Regions from separate parts of the Blautia aquisgranensis genome, predicted to be linked through region 1. Evidence: riboswitches for the same ligand, from Rfam matches in the RefSeq annotation. Region 1 holds a riboswitch; each other region holds the start of a gene.
What was found. Region 1 has a riboswitch for cyclic di-GMP ahead of WMO28_RS09540 (substrate-binding periplasmic protein). Riboswitches for the same ligand answer to the same signal wherever they lie in the genome.

Region 1 (3,286 bases):
CGCTTAATGGAAGATCATGAAACACTTCCGTATCTGGAAGATATGCATAGATATAATAATCCCGCTGCTTCAGCATGATTCCGTAACATCCGGTTCCTCCATTCTTCAAATGAAAAATATGCTGACTGTCTGTATGTTTTTTCATTGCCTGAACAACCTCGTTGTTGGCTGTATTCTGTCCCAGCAGTTTCTCATCATTGCTGGCAACTACGGTTCCTTTGTCTGCAACAATAATCGTTCCATCTTTCTGGATACTATAACCGTTTAAAAGCCCCTGTATCGTCAGTGTATAGTTTCTGGCAAATTCAGGAGATGTGTAATAGTAGATTGCAACAATACCCGGTGCATCTTTTCTGGCGCAGGCTGCAATGTCAATAAAGGATCCATCTCCCCTGGTAAACCGTTCCGAATAAGATCTTTCTTCATATCCGGCAAAATCCATGATAATTTCTTTTTGCAGATACTCCGTAATCTCATTAGCCAGAGACTCGTCCGTGCTGTATTCACAGTCTGTCTTTCCTTCTGTATCCAGCACAAGGATGCCATCCACCCAGAGAGTCTGCAGATTTTCTTTCAGAAAATCCTCGCTTAGCTGGCCGCCGTTTTCCATTTCCATGTTAATATTTGTACTCATCTGTCGGGCACTTTCAATGGCACGGAGAAGACTTTTGGATTCCGAAGATTCATTATAATGGGTGTAGGTGGAACACTGCACTTTGACATAATTTACAATCTCTACCATTCTTTTCTCTGCTTCCGCTTTCTCCGCATGAAAGAAATAAAACAGAAAAACTACAGCCACACAGATTCCAATCAGACCACCGAATAGCTGGTTTCGTTTTTCTTTTTTCTTTCTCTTAATATCCAAGATCATCCACCTCCAGATACTTCTGGGGAGCATCCAGATATTTTTCAATGATTTTCAGGGATGTGCCATCCTGACGCATTTCTTCCAGAGTCTGGCTCATCTGCTCACAGATTCCCCTGTCATCATCTTTTGCAAAAGCAACACCTATTCCGGTGATCATCAAAGGTTCTTCCAGAATACGGAAACTTGTATCATAATCCTTCATATACTGGACAACAGATTCCTCATGTGCGGCGACTGCATCCACATATCCTTTTCCCAGAAATGTATAGATCAGCTCCCTGTGTCCCAGGCTGATCAGATTTCCCAGTTTTGGGATTCTTTCATCTGTCCGCTTCAGAAAGATACCTTCTGGTTTGGTTGTGGACTGGACAGCCAGGTTCTTTCCCGCCAGGTCACTCAGTTTATAGATATCACTGTTCTCATTTACAGCAACCACCTGACGGCTTGCTATGTATGGTCCTGCCAGCGGTAATCGTCAAGGCGTCCTTCCATGGAAAAGCAGCCCATGATACAGTCAATCTCTCCGCTCTCCACCAGTTCTTTTTTCTCCTCCCAGTCAATCTGGACAACATCCACCTGATATCCCATTCTTTTGAATGCTTCTGTAGCCAGTTCTACATCTATTCCCGTTGGTACACCATCCTCATTCAGATAATTGTATGGTGGATAGTTATCACTGCCGAGGGTAATAACAGGCTTTTCTGTTTCTTTTTTACCGCTCCCTGTGTTTTTACACCCTGTCAGGGTGACTGCTAAAATTCCCACAAGCAGAATGCCTGCAATCACTCTTTTTCCTTTCATTTTCCTTCTATCTCCTGTTGATAATTTAAGTTGTTTTTAACTCAAAAAAAACACTGCCAAGCAGACAGTGCACCTCGTTTTATGCAACTGGCTGCCATTTTACAGGCCCTGTAGCTTTGCGTCCCAGACTTTCATCTGGTTTGCCGATTTCCGTATTATAACTTTTAACGTGTGCAAAAAGCTGATTTTATTATACCCTAATACTCTATTGTACACAAGAAAAACCTCACCGTCTTAACGCTTTCAGGTAATCCTTCATTTATTATCTTGTTTGTTCTGACCATCTTCACCTCCATCCCTTATAATTCAGCAAAAGTATCTTTATCTTTCTTTCATGTTCAAACTATCACATTTTTAAATCATATAAAATTTCTGTTCTCCCAAAATACCGGACATTAACATAAGTCATCTCTCCCTTTTCTTTTATGATTCCATTTTACGTTATTCAAGAATATTTTTGGTATAGCACTTTTTCTGGTGTGAAACAATTAGATAAAACTTCTCATTAATAACATCTTCAATTTTCGACTCAGAAACCTGCTGTTTTTATGGTAATCCATATTTTTTTAAGATTATCCATATCAAAAAGTTATAATTACAATGCAATATTGCTATTTTACGGAATATTTTCGTTATGATAGGATATTCCTGGTTAAAAAAATAACAAAAATCATCTTATCAACAACCATTCAACCATTTATGAGTAATGACAAAAGAAAGAGGTAAGAAAATGGAAGACAACAAATTATGTCTGGAAAAGCAGCCTTTGAATCAGGAAATGCTTGACAAGATCGATGCTTACTGGCGTGCTGCCAACTACCTGTCCGCCGGACAGCTTTATCTTCTTGATAATCCGCTGCTGAAAGAGCCACTGACTATGGACCAGATCAAGAAAAAAATCGTTGGACACTGGGGAACCGTACCTGGACAGAACTTTGTTTATGCACACTGCAACCGTGTCATCAAACGTTATGATCTGGATATGATTCTTCTTTCCGGTCCTGGACATGGCGGAAACTTCATGATCGCAAACACTTATCTGGAGGGCTCCTACAGCGAGGTATATCCGAACATCAGCCAGGATGAAGAAGGTATGAAGAAAATGTTCAAGCAGTTCTCCTTCCCATGCGGAGTTCCGAGTCACTGTGCACCGGAAACACCTGGTTCCATCAACGAGGGCGGTGAGCTTGGATATTCCATCGCACACGCATTTGGTGCCGTATTCGATAATCCTGACCTGATCGCAACAACTGTTGTCGGTGACGGTGAAGCTGAAACTGGCCCACTTGCAACATCCTGGCAGTCCAACAAGTTCCTGAACCCGATCACAGATGGTGCTGTACTTCCGATTCTTCACTTAAACGGATATAAGATCAGCAATCCGACAATCTTTGCACGTCTTTCCCATGAGGAGCTTGAGTGCTTCTTCAAGGGCTGTGGATGGAAGCCATACTTCATTGAAGGCGACGATCCGATGACCATGCACAAAAAGATGGCCGAGACCATGGACACTGTTATCGAAGAGATCAAAGCAATCCAGAAGAACGCACGTGAAAACAACGATCCGGAGCGTCCGGTATGGCCAATGATCATTCTCCGTACTCCGAAAGGATG
Region 2 (3,286 bases), on a different contig from region 1:
TGAAAGGCTGTCTCATCAATTATAATCGTAAATAAAATATGATATATTTTGCAGACCGGCAGGCATTTCAGGCTCCGGTCTGCTTTTTGTTTCAGTGATATAAAAGAAAAAAACAGTGTTAATGATGAATTGCTGAAAATACATGAATATGATATTATATTCTATAAAAGTGTAATAAAAAAGTACACCTTGACGAATATAGAGAAATGGAGGTGCCTATTATTTCTGATGAAGTAAATAAATCAGATATATCCAGCAGGAAAAAACTGAAAGGCAGACTTACTACAGGCACAGTGGCACTCCTTATTGCATTGCTTGCAGTGATTTCAGCAACATATGCATGGTATGTATATAATACAAGCCGTCATACAACAAAAGTCCGTATGGCAGCGGGCGCAGGTGTCAATCTGCAGATCAGTAATTCATACAGTGGAACATATGGATCAGCCGCTGTGCTGGACAGCTTTTCGGGGAGACTGAATCCTGTATCAACCAACCGGATCAGCGGAGGATTCCAGAAAGTCCTGGGTTTTACCAACGGAACAGAGAATCAGAGCAATCTGGTGGCCAGCCTTTTTGGGAAAGGAGACTATAGTGATTACTATAAGACCAGTCTGTTTCTGAGAACAAATGGAAATTCTACAGATATATACATAGCGGATATCGGTTTTGAGGACAGCGACGAGAAGAATCCCATATCATCAGCAATCCGTGCAGGTTTTGTGGTACACAGAACAGGAAGAGACTAGCCGGCTCAGGGTGAATATATTTTTGCCATAAGCAATAAAAAAAATCCGGAGGCAGATTACAATACTGCAAGAGGAAAAGAAGGGGATGTGCTGGATTGCACGAAGACAGACGGAAAATTAAAACCAGTAGCAGTGACTTATCCATATATTTATGCTACTACTTATACCGATCAGAATAGTCAAAACTGGATAGCCACGAAGGTTGGAAAGAACTATGAAGTTTCATCTGGCACACAAAAAATTGCTTCTTCCGTAGGGTATGATGGCGTAAAAATGCGTGTTTATATCTGGATGGAAGGTACCGATGCTGATTGTGTCAATAATGCAGCAGCAGAAGACCCGGCAACTTATAACGTAAATGTAAAACTGGCAGGTATTTCTGCTGAATAAGACAGCAAATATAAATTGAAAGGTCATGGCAGAGCCATGACTTTTCTTTTATCCTAATTTTCCCTATTATCTACTATCCCCAATCTCCTCCACGCATTTTCGGTACATCTGCTGAATTGCTATTTCCCCGACTTCTGGTATAGTCATGTAACTGAAAAGAGAACTTCAGAAGGGAGAAATGCAATATGTGAAAAAAACAGGATATCATATGGGAGCAAAGTACGCTAATAACAAAGCAAATACAAGCAATAAAAATGGAATTCCCTAAACCAGAACTCCACTTTATATTATTTCTTCAATAATATCTTCATATAAAAAAATATCTCCCCTGGGGCACATCGTTGAGAGGTGCGGGGAGTCCTGTTAATATTACTATATGTATAACAGATAATAATATCAATGTGCAAAATAGCCAAAATTCATCCTAATCCCTGACAATGCAACCTGACATACGCAAAATACACGGATTTTCTATCCAACATTATTGACGTATGAAAAACTTCATGGTATTTTATTTTTGATAAAAATGGAAATTATTTCAAGGCAAACCTGCTGAAAGGCAGGGACGCAAAGCCAGAAGGGGCTAAAATCAGTGTGATGTTAAAGAAATATAGTAGGGACGCTGGCAGGTTTTAGAAGGTGTCCTTTTTTGTATGCAAAAATGGATAAGAAAACTGGCAGGGACGGGTTCTCTGTATATAGATAAAAGCAGGATAACGAAGCATGAAACAGAGTGAGGATTTTTATAAAATGGGAAATTATGAAGACAAAATATATTCTTTAAGTGAGACTGTACCGGGACAGACACAGGCCATGTCACAGGCAGTACAGAAAACACTGGAAAATAATGGCGGGGTAGGCATAATGACAGGATATTATGACCAAAACCTGTCTGTTTTATCTGTGAGCAATCTGCTGTTACATAGTACAGGATATACATTCGACTCTTTTATGAAGCAGACAAACGGCTCATTGAAAAATTTCTTTTATGGCGAGGAAGATATACTGGATCGAGATCGTTTTTTGCAGCTTCACGGAGCAGGGGAATCACAGATCCTTACAGCAGACGGTACAGTGAATAATGTACGGCTTTATAAAGAAGATGCGACAGATGAGGCGGGCAGACAGATCTGGGTTATGTCCGTACAGGTCAACTGGGATCATGTAAATCTGGCACTGCTCAATGAGGCTATCTGTTCCGGCTTCTGGTATTTTGACTGTGACGAAAACAGTGAGATTGTGAATGCAAACTGGAGTCATGAATTCCGAAAAATGCTTGGCTATCATGACACTTTGGACTTTCCGAATAAACTGGAATCCTGGTCAGATCTTCTGCATCCACAGGATAAAGAAAGAGTAATGGTGCAGCTTCAGGCGGCAATTAAGGATAAGACGAACCAGATAAAATACCAGGTAGAGTATCGTATGAGAATGAAGGATAATCAATACCAGTGGTTTCGGGCATCGGCAGAAGTAATACGCCGTCTGGATGGTTCTGCCAGCAGGATTGCCGGGATTTTTATTAACATTGATGGGGAGAAAAAAGAAATCATGCAGGCACAAAAATCTGCTGCTTTCCACCGGGCTTTTACGAAAGCAGATCTGTGCGAGTATTATGTGAATCTGGAAGCGAATACTTTTGATACCTTTAAGGTTGAAACATCCCTGATGACAGTCTTTGAACAGAGTCATACATGGGATGAACTGATCCGGCATTTTGTGGATTCCTATGTTGTGGAGAAAGATAAGAAGGCGGTATCCTCTTTTTACGACCGTGGTTATATTGCAGAAAGGCTGAAGGGTCTGGAAACCGAATTGGCTTTGGAGTGCCGTATCACTCTGAATGGAGAAGAACGATGGGTCCGTAATGTGATCATACGCGGCGAGATAGAGGATTCAGAATATGCCATGATCTTTCTGCGGGATATCACAGAGACAAAGGTGGAGAGTGCACGGCATCTGCAGATGGCAGCGGATAATGCTTCCATGGAGCAGCTGATCCAGAGTATTGTGCGTCTGGTTGACCGTTTTGTTGTCTGTGATCTGGAAAATGACAGGTATGAATTCTACAATCTGAATGGACAGATGATATATAAACCTCTGGGATTTTATCATGATTTTCAGATGCAGGTTCTTGAAAAATATAA
Region 3 (3,286 bases), on a different contig from region 1:
GATAAAGATAAGCTCTCTTTTCTGAACAGAGCTCACTTTTTTTAATTCAGGCAGGGTACCGTTATGAGAACGAATGATATCTTCCGGTTTTGTGGTGGACTGCACTGATTTTGTCTTTGAGATCGGATAAGGTATGGATATCGCTGTCAGGATTGACTGCGACTACCTGGTGGCTCTGCATATATGGACCTGCCCAGTTATACTCGGTTTCACAGCCATCCATGGTGAAAGAACTCCAGATACAATCAATCGCACCGGTATCTACCAGGTCTTTCTTTTCTTCCCAGTTGATGATCTGAAATTCGGGCTGATATCCCATTCTTCCGAATGCTTCATCAGCGAGTTCGACGTCGATGCCTGTGATATTTCCGTCTACATCCAGATAGGAGAACGGAGAGTAGGTATCACAGCCGATCGTGATAACCGGAAGTTTGCTGGTTTCCTGGGAGATATCGGCGGAAGATGTGCCGCAGCCGCTTAAGAGAGGGGGCAGCAGGCAGACACTGCAGGATACGATCAGAAATTTATAGTGAAACATGTGTTTTGTTGCTTTTGGCTTTTTTAACATAATTGATGACGCCTTTGTTTGATTATAACCTTAATTGCCTATATTCACAAGGAGTTGTGGGAGAGGTGTGGGGGAATATTGCTGAACAGTAAATGATTATAGCGAGATTTTTTGTGAATAATGCGAACGTCTATTGAAGCAGGAAATTAATATCACTGTGACTGAGAGGGTTAACTGGTGCCGGAGGCAGACCGGGAACAGTTAAGGGAATTGTCTTTTTCTGGGTCTCTTTTGTGAACAATGTAAACTTTTATTGAAAAGACAGGTTACAATGAGCTATAATAGTCTTTGAAAAATAGAGAATAAAAGGCAAAGCAGTCGAAAGATTGCGACGCAAAGCTATAGGGCCTGTAAAATGGCAGCCAGTTGCAGAATGTTAAGTGGATATTTAGAGAGAGAAGATTTCACTGACTGAGTTTATAATACGAGCATGCACTATAGTAAAAAAGAGATACTACCATAGTGCATGTATTTTTTGCTTACAGTAGCTTAACTGAATATAGCACTTCAGGAAAGTATTACATTAAGCATGGAAATCCATAACAGGAATTCCTTTGTTATATGTGATGCTATAATATGGAAGAACACAGGCTGGCAGGGAGCAGAGATGCGAAAGAAAGGAAAATATAATAAAAAAAGAAAACTGAACAGGGTCGTTAAAGTTATTCTTCTTGCAGTTGGGATTATTCTTGTGGCATTGTTGATTCAAACGGAGATCCTTAATATGATCAATAACCGTAATATTTCGAAAACATCAGAGGTTTTGCTGGATCGTGTTGTCAACGTGATCGAGAAGAATGAGGAATCGGAGAAAGATATGGTCGAAGATCTGAAAAGCGATTATATTATCCGTGCGAAGGCGGTTGCCTATATTCTCAATGCAAAGCCGGAGGCGGGTGAAAGAGCCTCTGAGCTGAAAAAAATCGCAAAGCTGATGGATGTAGATGAAATTCATCTTTTTGATTCGACGGGAACTATATATGGCGGAACAATACCAAGATATTATGGATTCAGCTTTGACTCTGGAGAACAGATATCTTATTTTAAACCAATGCTGACAGACAAGAAGCTTACCATGTGCCAGGACATTACGCCGAATACATCGGAGGGTAAAGAGATGATGTATGCAATGACCTGGGATGAAACAGGCTCATATATGGTTCAGGTTGGTATTAAACCGGTGCGTCTGATGAAAGAACTGAAGCAGAATGAGATACCGGCGCTCATTGATAATATGCCGGCATATGAGGGAATCCGCATATATGTGGCAGAAAAGAAAACTGGTGAGATATACGGAGCGACAGATTCTTCGGAAATAGGGAAAAAACTGGATGATCTTGGAATCATTAAACAGGGTGATGACGAAGATACGTTGTTTACAGAGGTAAACTGGACCGATGGCGTGAAGTACCGATGCACCTTCCGGATAGTAGGAGACTATGCAGTGGGTGTTGTCTGTTCAACAGAAATGAATCGTGAGATGAATATGATCGCGCTGGTGATCGTTGGTGTATATCTTCTTCTGGCGGCAGTCTGGATTATTTACATGTTTGTGAAAGTGGTAAAATCTAATATAGATGAGCTTACTCAGTGCCTGAATCGAAGAGTTTATGAAAAGGATATTAAAAAAATGTCCATAAGATCCGAGTTTGTTTACGCAGCGATGGATGTAAATGGGATGAAATGTGTGAATGATACGCAGGGACATGCAGCCGGGGACGAACTGATTCAGGGAGCGGCAGAATGTATGCGGCAGTGTTTCGGAAAATATGGAAAGGTTTACCGGACCGGCGGAGATGAATTTGTAAGCATTATTTTTGTAAATGAGGATAAGCTGAAGGAAATTCGGGAAACGTTTGAAAAAACGGTAAGTGACTGGAAGGGAGAACTGGTGAATTCTATTACGATATCAAGCGGATATGTATATTCGAAGGAAAAAGAATGGAGATCGCTTGAGGAAATCTCCAGAGAAGCAGATATCAGAATGTATCAGGCAAAAGAGAAATATTATACTTGCTCCGGAAAAGAAAGAAGAAAACGGTAAGAGCAGAATAAAAGAGCCGGAAGGTGAAATTGTTTCACGTGAAACATTCGCCTTCCGGCTTTTTCTGTATCTGAAAAAGTATCCTCAAGATTACTGCTTTGGAGCCTTTTCGCTCATGGATATGTATTCATAAGTTGGACGAAAATCATGATCTGTGCACAGGCGATAATATTGAAGGAAAATACGTTCCATAATATTTGGAATTTTTGTTTCAATAGGCTCAAATAATATAATGAGATACTGCATGGAACTGTAACGCGTACAGATATCTACCCGCCGGATTTTCTGGCGGATTGACTGTTCCATATATTCCAGAGCCTGTTCGATCGCTTCAATATCAGGCAATGTACCTGAGGCAGTTGTCATAGTAACCATTACAAGATAGCAGTGGCATTGACTGCGGATCATAAGCTGACTGAGATATTCATAGTGTCGGGCAAAATCACGGTAATTCAGATCAAGTGCACCATGATAGCTGCCACTCTGACGGAGTGAATCTGCGATCAGATTAAGATCTTTGCCTACGCTGGAAATGGATATGTCTTTTCGTTCTATCAGCTGATAGAAGAAGAACTGGTTTTTTCCATTTTGTTTCACGTAGTACAGAGCCTTGTCTGCTTTGAGATAGCAGTCCTCAAAGGAATCTTCAGAGGTACACATACATAATCCTGCGG

Region 2: linked by a shared signal. The riboswitch ahead of WMO28_RS03295 (response regulator) and the one ahead of WMO28_RS09540 (substrate-binding periplasmic protein) in region 1 are both predicted to bind cyclic di-GMP.
Region 3: linked by a shared signal. The riboswitch ahead of WMO28_RS02015 (diguanylate cyclase domain-containing protein) and the one ahead of WMO28_RS09540 (substrate-binding periplasmic protein) in region 1 are both predicted to bind cyclic di-GMP.

Annotation. Positions count from the first base shown of each region.
Region 1 is NZ_JBBMEJ010000010.1:50,883-54,168, forward strand. It holds gene WMO28_RS09535 (ATP-binding protein) at 1-874, opposite strand, end outside; partial or broken gene WMO28_RS09540 (substrate-binding periplasmic protein) at 858-1,672, opposite strand; cyclic di-GMP riboswitch class I at 1,752-1,827, opposite strand; gene WMO28_RS09545 (phosphoketolase family protein) at 2,403-3,286, shown strand, end outside.
Region 2 is NZ_JBBMEJ010000002.1:302,506-305,791, forward strand. It holds gene WMO28_RS03280 (hydratase) at 1-35, shown strand, start outside; gene WMO28_RS03285 (hypothetical protein) at 213-749, shown strand; gene WMO28_RS03290 (hypothetical protein) at 837-1,139, shown strand; cyclic di-GMP riboswitch class I at 1,672-1,777, shown strand; gene WMO28_RS03295 (response regulator) at 1,890-3,286, shown strand, end outside.
Region 3 is NZ_JBBMEJ010000002.1:3,753-7,038, forward strand. It holds gene WMO28_RS17145 (transporter substrate-binding domain-containing protein) at 1-105, opposite strand, end outside; gene WMO28_RS17150 (transporter substrate-binding domain-containing protein) at 62-568, opposite strand; cyclic di-GMP riboswitch class I at 867-942, shown strand; gene WMO28_RS02015 (diguanylate cyclase domain-containing protein) at 1,176-2,612, shown strand; gene WMO28_RS02020 (HD domain-containing phosphohydrolase) at 2,703-3,286, opposite strand, start outside.